One region of the Bradyrhizobium sp. 87 genome, then DNA from elsewhere that is predicted to be linked to it. Evidence: predicted binding sites of a transcription regulator. Region 1 holds the regulator's gene; each other region holds the start of a gene.
The links. The regulator LexA, encoded in region 1, represses DNA repair genes until DNA is damaged. The targets are predictions, from matches to a motif close to TGTTCNNNNTGTGTTCNG.
Positions count from the first base shown of each region.

Region 2: IVB50_RS39905 (putative DNA modification/repair radical SAM protein) is a predicted target of LexA. The motif match lies at 2,391-2,408, and genes of this name have one in related genera.
Region 3: IVB50_RS22595 (DUF3072 domain-containing protein) is a predicted target of LexA. The motif match lies at 1,469-1,486, and genes of this name have one in related genera.

Region 1 is NZ_JADPIQ010000075.1:14,158-17,644, forward strand. Features, by position in the region: gene IVB50_RS16630 (ComEC/Rec2 family competence protein) at 1-238, shown strand, start outside; gene IVB50_RS16635 (hypothetical protein) at 377-811, opposite strand; gene lexA (transcriptional repressor LexA) at 1,305-2,006, opposite strand; gene glp (gephyrin-like molybdotransferase Glp) at 2,183-3,394, opposite strand.
Region 2 is NZ_JADPIQ010000148.1:301,451-304,937, reverse strand. Features, by position in the region: gene IVB50_RS39910 (UdgX family uracil-DNA binding protein) at 1-1,076, opposite strand, end outside; gene IVB50_RS39905 (putative DNA modification/repair radical SAM protein) at 1,076-2,311, opposite strand; gene IVB50_RS39900 (DNA replication/repair protein) at 2,473-3,261, shown strand; gene IVB50_RS39895 (DNA polymerase Y family protein) at 3,158-3,487, shown strand, end outside.
Region 3 is NZ_JADPIQ010000090.1:3,852-7,338, forward strand. Features, by position in the region: partial or broken gene IVB50_RS22580 (hypothetical protein) at 72-580, shown strand; gene IVB50_RS22585 (hypothetical protein) at 603-983, opposite strand; gene IVB50_RS22590 (hypothetical protein) at 1,152-1,367, opposite strand; gene IVB50_RS22595 (DUF3072 domain-containing protein) at 1,528-1,743, shown strand; gene IVB50_RS22600 (hypothetical protein) at 2,372-2,641, opposite strand; gene IVB50_RS22605 (hypothetical protein) at 2,647-2,889, opposite strand; gene IVB50_RS22610 (VOC family protein) at 3,135-3,487, shown strand, end outside.

The DNA.
Region 1 (3,487 bases):
CGATTGCGCGGCGATGGTGGTCGATCGGCAGCGGCTCGCCAGCCAGAGCGCGCTGGCGCTGACGCAGCGTGGTGACGGTTTTGTGGTTCAGGCAGTGAGGGCGAGAGGCACGAGCCGCCCCTGGTTGCCGGCCGGCGCCGGCGAGGATGATTTCGACGGCAGCCTCGCGCCAAAGTCGACCGCGCCTCGCATCAAGGACGCAACGCCGGCGGACACCGACCTGCAAGCCGACGATTGATCTGATGGTGCGGAGCAACGCAGTGGTTCGGTGCGTCCGTTCGGATTCGCGGGGTGCAAACCACACCATCTCGCCGGCCACGGCCGGCGATGGCGATTCAATCCTGACCTCCGACTTCGTAGCCGGAGGGCGGCTCTGTCAGCCGATCGGCAGGTGCGTGACGGTCGGCTGCCTGTCGGCGGTGATCTGCGCCTTGTGCTCGCGCTCGGTGACCGACTGAGTCACCGGCAGTTGCAGCACCGTCGCGCGCTGGCCTTCGACGAGCTGCGTCACCAGCACGTATTTGCCGTCGGGGAATTCGATCGCATCATGATGGCGGTCGGGAACGTGCGGATCGATCTTGCCGAACTTGCCCACGCGGGAATTGATGGTGCGCGTCCAGATCCAGCGATTGTCGTAGCGGACGTCGTCGGCGAAGGCGAGCTCCGTCCCCGGCAGCAGGCAGACGGCAACAGACGGATCGGCTGCAGAGGCGAAGCCGCGCGTCGAGGTGCCGCGGAAGCTTGTCGTGACGATCGTCTCGCCGACTTCGGCGGGGCGCGACGCGACGGCATGTAGGCTGTAGTCACACATCGGGTGCTCCTCATGCTGGGATAGCAACCCGCGTCTCTTATCGAGGCGCAGGCCTCTATCAGAGTGGAAGCACGAACGCTCTGCTTGGTTGTGGGCAAATCTGCGGCTGGCTTCCGCAAGCCGCGATCACATTATCTTTCCCGAATTCAATAGGAACAAAGCTCGCCGCGATGCATTCGGGAGGCGCGTACGCGAACATTGCCAACTTGGCTGCAACGGCCGAACTTGACCGCTGGTCGCTGTTTCCTCGAACAACCGAGCCGCGAAGCGGTGCTGCTTGAAGCGGTGCTGCTTCGTCGGCGTGGCGAGGAGCCAGCGTTGGAGGAGGGGCCGGATAGTCTGTGCAGAACCAGAAAGGCTATCCAGCCGGAGCGGACGATGATCCGCTCCAATCTCTGACCGGCGATGCCGATCGGAAGCGCGCGAGGCGCCAAGCACCTCCGGCATGAAGTGCTTCCGATATGAAGTACTGCCGATAGAAAGACTCCCGGTATCAGTACTTCCGGTAAAGCCCGATCAGCTTGCCCTGAATCTTCACCCGGTTGGGCGGCAGGATGCGGACCTCATAGGCCGCGTTGGCGGGCTCGAGCGCGATCGAGGCGCCGCGACGGCGGAAGCGCTTCAGCGTCGCTTCCTCGTCGTCGATCAGCGCCACCACGATGTCGCCGGTATCGGCGCTCTCGTTGCGCTGGATCAGGGCCATGTCGCCGTCGAGAATGCCGGCTTCGACCATCGAGTCGCCGCGCACTTCCAGCGCGTAATGCTCGCCCGAGCCGAGCATGTCAGGCGGTACGCTGATAGTATGGCTGCGGGTCTGCAACGCCTCGATCGGCGTGCCGGCCGCGATGCGGCCCATCACCGGCACCGCGACGGGACGTTCGCCCTCGTCAGCGGGCAGGCTCGCGCTCGCACGCACCTTGCCGAGATTGCCCTCGATGACGCTCGGCGTGAAGCCGCGGCGGCTGCCAGCGGCTGCCTGGAGCTCCGGCAGCTTGATGACTTCAATCGCACGGGCGCGGTTGGGCAGGCGTCGGATGAAGCCACGCTCCTCGAGCGCCGTGATCAGGCGATGGATGCCCGACTTCGAGCGCAGATCGAGCGCATCCTTCATCTCGTCGAAGGAGGGCGGCACGCCGCTTTCCTTCAGACGCTCACTGATGAACCGCAGAAGCTCGTATTGTTTGCGCGTTAACATCTCGACCAAAGTCCCCCGGTTGATGTCGTCCGATTCCGAGACGCTGAATTCGGCCATAAGCCGCTGCATGCTCGAAACAAATCATGAACAGACACTATATGTTCGATACATGTTCCGCAACTGCTTAATTTACCGTGAACAGAGCAAAGTGCGCGGAACGCGCGTTGCGGGGGCGCTCAGACGGGGAGCCGCAACACTTCGCAAGCCGTGCCGGCTTCGGCCTTCGGCGCGAATGGTGCGCGGACGAGAAGTACCTGTGCTGCAGCGAGATTCGCAAGCAGCGAAGAGTCCTGATGATTGACGGGAACAACGACGCGTGTGCCATCGTCACGCTCCTCAAGATGCGCGCGCAGATAGTCCTCGCGCTGGTCGTTGGCGCCGACGTCGCGGCCGAGCACGGCGCGTTCACGGCGATGGTGAATCACTGAACGGCCCGACAGGGCGCGAATCAGCGGCACCATGAACAGGAAAGCGCACACGTAGGACGATACGGGATTGCCCGGCAGGCCGATCACACCCATTGCGCCGAGTCGCCCGTGCATCATCGGCTTGCCTGGCCGCATCGCGATCTTCCAGAACGCCATCGCGATGCCTTCGTCCCGCAGTGCCTGCTGGACCAGATCGTGGTCGCCGACCGATGCGCCGCCGGTCGTGATCAGGACGTCGGCGCCGCTCTCGCGGGCGCGGCGGATGCCGGCGGTGGTGGCCTCGAGCGTGTCGGCGGCAATACCGAGGTCGATGGTCTCGGCGCCCTCGCTGCGGGCGAGCGCGTGCAGGGCGTAGCCGTTGGAATAGACGATCTGGCCGTGGCCGGGCGTGGTGCCCGGCATCACCAGCTCGTCGCCGGTGGCGAGAATCGCGACCTTCGGACGCCTGACAACGGCAAGGTGCGGATGATTCATCCCGGCGGCGAGCGCGAGGTCTCGCTCGGTCAGACGGCTTCCCTTGCGCAGGAGCACGTCGCCCTCGCGGAAATCGACGCCGGCGGGGCGGATGTGCCGGCCGGCGATCGCGGCTTCCTTGATCGTGATGCGCTTGCCGGCGGCGACCGTGTCCTCCTGGATCACGACGGCGTCCGCGCCAAAGGGAACGACGCCGCCGGTGAAGATCCGCACGGCCTCGCCGGCTCCGACCGTCCCCTCGAACGGTCGGCCCGCTGCGACTTCGCCGATGACGGTGAGCTCCGAATCGATCGTCGCGGCATCGGCCGCGCGCACCGCGTAGCCGTCCATCGCCGACATCGCTTGCGGCGGCTGCGTGCGCCGCGCCACGACGTCACGCGCGAGCACGCGATGGTAGGCCTCGTCGAGGGAAATCATTTCTTCCGGCAGCGGCTCTGCACCCGCCAGCACCGCGGCAAGCGCGTCAGAAACCGGCATCAAGGCCACGGCGAAAACTCCTGCTCGGCACGTTCGGGCGAATGTTCCGCACGTCTTCTAGCCGAGCGCAGGCGCAGAGGCAAAAGCGGCTGAGCAGGCACA
Region 2 (3,487 bases), on a different contig from region 1:
GTGACATAGACCTTCTTGCGGTCGACGCCGGCCTCCTGCAGCGCCTTGTCGAGCATCTGGCCGGCTGGACCGACGAAGGGATGGCCGGCGAGGTCTTCCTTGTCGCCAGGTTGTTCGCCGACCAGCATGATATTGGCGGACTTCGGACCCTCGCCGAACACGGTCTGGGTGGCGTCCTTGTAGAGATGGCAGGCGCGGCAGTGGGCGGCCTCCTCGCGGAGCGCTTCGAGATCGTCGGCAGCGGTCTTGCGTTTCATCGGAGCCTCCGGCCGCTTTTGAGGCTTGTGCGGATCGGTTGGGGCATTGGCGATCATGGCGCCGGTCATGCGCTCGGCGTCCTCAATCAGGGGCTTAATGATCGAAGCCTCGGGCAGGTTCCTCCAATATTTCTTCGGCATCTCGGTCTGCATTGCCTTCACCTTCAGGCGGGCCGGATTGAAGATGCTGGCATAGTAGCGCCGCCAGGTTTCCTCCAGCCGGTCTTCGTTCGGCGCCTCGCTCTTGCCGACGCCTGACGTGAACGAGAGCGCGTGGCCATCCCAATGCGCGCACAAATCCGGCGTCAGGATCGACCAGGGCATATCGGCGAAGCGCTTGGCGAAGAACGGCGCGGCGAGCTCGACGATATGATGCTCCGGCTCGAACCAGGCGACGTAGTGTGCTTCGCGTTCCCTGCCGATCTCGCGGAAGCGCACGAAGGCATGCATCTTGTGCTCGTCGCGGTAGACCGCCTTTGCCATGGCCGTGACTTGCGCGACATCGAGATCGGTCGCGACCTCGATGAGGTCGTGATTGTCGTTCAGCCGAAACAGCAGGCGATAGAGGATCGCGAAACGCTCGGGATCGCGATGCAGGATCGCGGCCTTGGCGAGCTCGACGAATTTTGCTGGCACGTTGAAGGTGCTATCGCCACCGGCCGGCAGCGGAGACGGCGAGGGTGGCGCGAACAGCTCCGCTTCGCCGCCCTGCACGGTCCAGGTGACATCGACCGGTTTCATTTGGTGAAGCACGAGGCTACGCGCGGCTTTGCGCCAGCCGTCGAAATCGGTTTCGTTCTCGAGGGTGATGTACTGCATCAGAAGCCAAATCCCAGTTGTGTGGCCTTCGGCTTGAACCGTTCGATCAGCCGTGCCTCGTCGAGGCGGTGCGGCGCGGGCCGGTGATCGCTCAGCACGATGAACGGCAGCGCTTTGTTCCGGGGCACATGCAGCCGCGCGAGATCGGCGACGCGGATGGTGGTCGTGCGGCGCGCCGCGATGATGCGCTCGACCGCCTTGGTGCCGAAGCCCGGCACGCGCAACAATTCCTCGCGGCTGGCCCGGTTGACGTCGAGCGGGAAGCGGTCGCGGTGGCGCAGCGCCCAGGCGAGTTTTGGATCGATGTCGAGCGGCAGCATCGCACTGTCGTCGACGATCTCGCCGACGTCGAAGCCGTAGAACCGCATCAGCCAGTCGGCCTGGTAGAGTCGGTGCTCGCGCAGCAAGGGCGGCGCGCGCAGAGGCAGCGCGCGGCTGGCATCGGGGATCGGGCTGAACGCGGAATAATAGACGCGCCTCAGCCTGTATGAACTGTAGAGATTGGCGCTGGTGTGGAGGATAGTGTGGTCGGAGGCCGCGTCGGCGCCGACGATCATCTGCGTGCTTTGGCCGGCCGGTGCGAAGCGCTGCGGCTTGGCTTTCGTCTTCGCGCTACGGCTTTCCTCGGCCTCGTCCAGCTTCAGCCGCAGTCGGCCCATTGTGCGGCGGATCGCGCGCACGTCCTTCTCGGGCGCGAATTGCTGCAGGCTCGTCTCCTGCGGCATCTCGATGTTGATAGAGAGACGGTCGGCATATTTGCCGGCCTCGGAGATCAATGTATCGTCGGCCTCGGGGATTGTTTTGAGATGGATGTAGCCACGGAAGTGATGCTCCTCGCGCAGTTTGCGCGCGACGCTTACCACCTGCTCCATGGTGTAGTCGGGGTTGCGGATGATGCCGGAGGAGAGAAACAGTCCTTCGATGTAATTGCGCCGGTAGAAGTCGAGCGTCAGCTTGACGACTTCGTCGATGGTGAAGCGGGCGCGTGGCACGTTGGAAGAGGCCCGGTTGACGCAATAGAGGCAGTCGTAATTGCAGGCGTTGGTCAGCAGCACCTTGAGCAGCGAGATACAGCGACCGTCCGGCGCGTAGGAATGGCAAATGCCCATGCCGGGCGCGGTCGATCCCATGCCCTTGCCGTCGCTGGAATCCCGCCTCTCGGTGCCGCTGGAGGCGCAAGACGCGTCGTACTTGGCGGCGTCGGCCAGGATTTCCAGCTTGCGTTGCACGTCCATATTGGATCCCTTTGATTCAGCTCATGAATCCCAAGGCCCGCCAATTCGATTGACTCCTGGGGCGTCGTTAGCTTTATATTAGAACATATCATGAACAAATGAGCTAGCCGCTGGTTCTCTTTTTGAGAGCCACCGGCAATCACTCCTGAGGAGCGGCGTATATGAGCGGCGCACGAACAAGCGCGCTTGCAGCCTTGCGCGGCCAGATCGAGCGCATCGAGACGGCGGAGGTCGTGCATCATCGCGACCGTGTCGCGCTCGGCCATCGCGAGGCCGACAGCGCGCTAAAGGGCGGGCTCGCACGCGCGGCAATCCACGAGGTATTTTGCGAAGGACGTCAGGGCGCGGCCGCGACCGGCTTTGTCACCGGACTTGCGGGGCGCATGACGGCACGCAAACCGCTGCTGTGGGTGCGGCAGGATTTTTCAGAAATTGAAACCGGTGCGCTGTCGATGAGCGGGCTCACCGAGATCGGTCTCGATCCGCGTCGTATGGTGATGGTGCGCGCCGCCGACGTGGAGAGTGCGTTGCGCACGTCGGCCGATGCGCTCGCCTGCGACGCGCTGGGCGCCGTCGTGCTCGAGCTCTGGGGTGAGACCAGGCAGTTCGATCTTGTGGCGAGCCGCAAGCTGACGCTGGCTGCGCAGTCTTCCGGTGTCACCGGCTTGCTGCTGCGGATGGCCGCACAACCTTTGCCATCGACCGCGGAGACCAGATGGATGCTGCGCGCGGCGCATTCGCCGCCGGGCGCGATGTGGAGCGCCTGGGGCGCGCCGCGCTTCGATGCCGAGCTCTTGCGCAATCGTCATGGCCCGTGCGGCCGGTGGATCATGGAATGGAAATGTGATGAGTGCCAGTTCTCTGAATCGTCGACGTATCCTCAGCCTGTGGCTGCCGCGCCTGCCTATCGACCGGATCCAGCGGTTCTTCGGCAACGTCGGACTGCATAAAAACAATGAGCCCAGCATCGTCGTCGCCAAGGACAGCAACGCGCTGGTGATCCATGCGCTGGACGAGGCCGCCGAGCGCCTCGGGCTGCATATCGGCCAGCCCTTGGCCAATGCCCGGGCGATGTGTCCGGATCTAAAGGTGTTCGATGCCGATGCCGTGGCCGATGCCAAGACGATCGGCGACATCGCCGACTGGTGCGACCGCTTCACGCCGCTGGTGGCGCTC
Region 3 (3,487 bases), on a different contig from region 1:
GAAGCATGCAGGGCGATGGCTGGTAGAACGCTCCGGCTGTTGTATGGTCGAACGTTTCTTGTGAGGGGCTGATGAAGATTGCCATTGTTGTCGCCGGCTTGATCGTTGTTGTTGCCGCCGTTCTCGTGGCGGTACAGCCCGGCTTTCTAAAGCCTGCGTCACTGGCACTCGTGAAGAAGCCCGACATCCTCGGCTTTTCGCCAGGGATGACATTCGACGAAACCAACAAGCTCGTCACGCAACGTCGCTACCGCTGCCGTCAGATTCGCGATTCCTACGTCCTGGAGTGCGCAGTCGACGGCGCCAAGGTCACGATCTTTGCCGACGACGTTGACCCTGGGAATCCCGATCCCAAACATCCCATCTGGCGCGTCATTGCGGAGTTGAACAATCCGGTCCCCAAGACGCTGCAGTCAAATCGATCTCCGACCAGTTCAACGCCCAGCCAACCCGCGACGCTCGGGAAGGATGGATATGGACCGTCGGCCGTGGCCTGAAGCTCAGCTATGACGGCGCCGCCTTGAAGCTCGTGGACGAAGCCGAGGAAATCAGGCGTGGCAAGCAGGAAGCAAAGCGCTAGGGAGCGCGACGCCGGGTGCCCTTCAGTGACGAAACCGGTTGACGGCCAACAGCGGCAGCCATGATCCCAGCACCATGCAGATCGCAATGGCTGCGACTAGGACGTATTTCAGGGGATGTTGCGAGGACGCGAGCGAACCTTCGAGGTGAAGGTATGGCAGCATCGCCTCCACGGCCATCCCGATCAGGGCAACCGCAACCAGCCCGCCAACCGCCGAAGCGAACAGGTTGACGATCCATCCGATCGCGCCGCGCTCGTTCGACCAAGCCTCGTAGATCGCGACAGCCAGCATCACGAGCACAAAGACCAGCATGAAGCTCATCGAGCCGCCGACGCTCGCCTTCGACCCGAAGATTTCCACCAGCAGCATGGCCGCCACCGCGAGCAGTGTGATCGCCTTCACGACTTTCCTCTTTGGTGTCTCAGCACATAGGCCGCGAAGCCAATTCCGATGCCGAGCAGGCTTTGCAGCATGGCGGTTGGTCGCGCCGGGCTTCGCCGGGGTTCAACAAATTGCACTCGGAGAACTGCAGGACCGCCGCGCAGTGACGACCGAAGGCCGGGGACCGATCTATGCAGCTTGCCTATTGGAAAGCCGCTCGAACGCCGTGATGGCCCGGTTGGCCAGCATGAGGCGTCTGTGCTCGCCCTTGCGGACCATCTCTTCGACGGCGGCCGAGAGAAAGCGGCTGGTGAACGGCGCGTCGCTGATTTGTGCGGTGCGCTCCAGATAATCCCAGGCGATCTGCACGGAATGTTCGATGAGATGGGACAGGTTCTCGCTCATGCAGAACCTACGCTTGGCGGGAGCGCTTGTTCCGCGCTGGCCAGTAGGTCGGTTCTTCATGGCAGATCTCGAGACGTTCAATTTCCGCACGTTTTCGACTGACGAACAAATGAGGAACGACAAGCGCGCGCCGACGTTAGGTGGAAAAGGAGAGATCGCGATGGCTGACAAGACAGCTGACAACACCGGGGACAACACACAAAAGGATCCGAAGGATTGGGTTTCCGGCGACGACCCGATGACCGGCGCCCAGGAATCCTACCTCAAGACCCTCGCCGAGCAGGCGCACAAGCCCCTCCCCAAGAAGGATCTGACCAAGGCAGAGGCGTCAGAGCTGATCGACACGATGCGGCAAAAGGCCGGGCTCGAGAAGTAGACAGCGGGCATGTACGCCCCGCCCCTGCGAGACGGAAGAACATGACTCACCGATGATCAGAAGTGTCGCGGGAAGGTTGCAGGCGTTCGGCCAACGCTGCATTCACAAACGTTGAGCGCGCTGCATTTCGTCGGGCACAGACAGCGTCGATTGAGCGCACGATCCCGCAATGTCGATTCCACAACTTCAATGCCGGGATCGGGGCCTGTCGCTTTGCGAGCCGGGCACTCATCCTGCTTTGCCTTGCTTCACGTCATGTACGATGTCACCGATGGTGCTTCCCACGACAATCGCGGCAACAACAGGCCAACCGGCGGCTACCATAAGGATGGCCCCGTAGCGCATGTCTTCGCCGGGCCGTTTGTAACTGTCTCGGCCCGAGAACAGGAGCACCGCGATCAGGCAGCCAACTGCGTATCGTCTAAACCATTTCACGACGAGAGACCTTCGTTTACGGGCATTCGTCGCCTCCAACTCCGTCGTGGTTCATGATGTCGGCCGTCCGGCCGCTCGCCGGCAGGCGAAATTTCAGACGATCATGCAAGGCGCGTCAGGCGCCTTGCATGACCTGCTGCCGCTCATTTTCTTGAGCGCGCTGAGCATCGGCTCCGCGCCGAGCTCAGTTCTGTCACTTCGGCAGATCGCGGATTGCCAGCTTGATGACTGTAAGGACAACGAAAGCGGGCGCCCCGTAAACGATGGCGTTCACGGCCCAAGTGATGGCGACGCCCAAGAAAACGGAACTGCCGACAGCTCCCCAGAAAAGGTAAGCTGCGGATATACCCGGCATCTCCCATGCCATCACAGGGGTGGAGTAGTCGGTTAGCTGCTCCATGACGAGCAGCACCGTCGAGACGAGGGCCCCGATTGCCAGTGCGACGGTGAGAACGGATTTCATTGTCTTCAAAGGCCCAACAGCGCCATCACGATCGGAATCATAAAAAAGGCTGCCAGGCCGAGGAGGCCTCCTACGGCAATCTTCACCCAACGCCGTTGGATTTTCGGCTCGAGCCATGTCGCCAGTTTGACCCAGAGCGCATACGCCCATCCGGCAACAATCGAGCGGATAAGTGCAAACAGAAGCTCGCCTAGAATATTGGCCATAGCGGTTAGTCGCGTCAGCTCCGCGGGGAGTTCATCTGCCAACGGCTAAACAACCCCGTGTCCCCCGTGAATGAGGTGGCCAAGTTCTGCGGTTTGCGTCACCGTTCTGAGGACCCGGTTAGCGCTGTGGAGCTTCGTGAAGGGCTCGTTTTCTAGCGCTTGAGCACTGCCATCGCCATTCACGGCGCGCTCGGCGCGGCATCGTGACTGCTGACATCAGGGTGGCAGCAGCGATGTGCGACGAGCGCCGCGATGCCGCTCAATCTGGGGTCAACAAAGGACATGTCATGAAGTACGCCTCCACTCGCCTGATCGCCACTGACATCAAAATCATGGTTTCGTTCTACGAAATGGTGACCGGAGTTTCCGCCGAATGGCTCGCGCCGGTGTTCGCCAAGATCGTGACGCCGGGCGCCAACCTGGCAATCGGCGCAGCCGAGACGGTCGCGCTCTGGAAAGAAAACAGTGCCGAGCCCGGCGCCGACCGCACCGCCGTGATCGAGTTTCAGGTTGAAGACATCGATGCGGATTATCAGCGCCTGAAAGACAAGGTTACGCTGGTGCACAAGTTGAAAACGATGCCATGGGGCAACAGGACGTTCCAGTTTCGCGACCCCGAAGGCACCGCGGTATCGCTCTT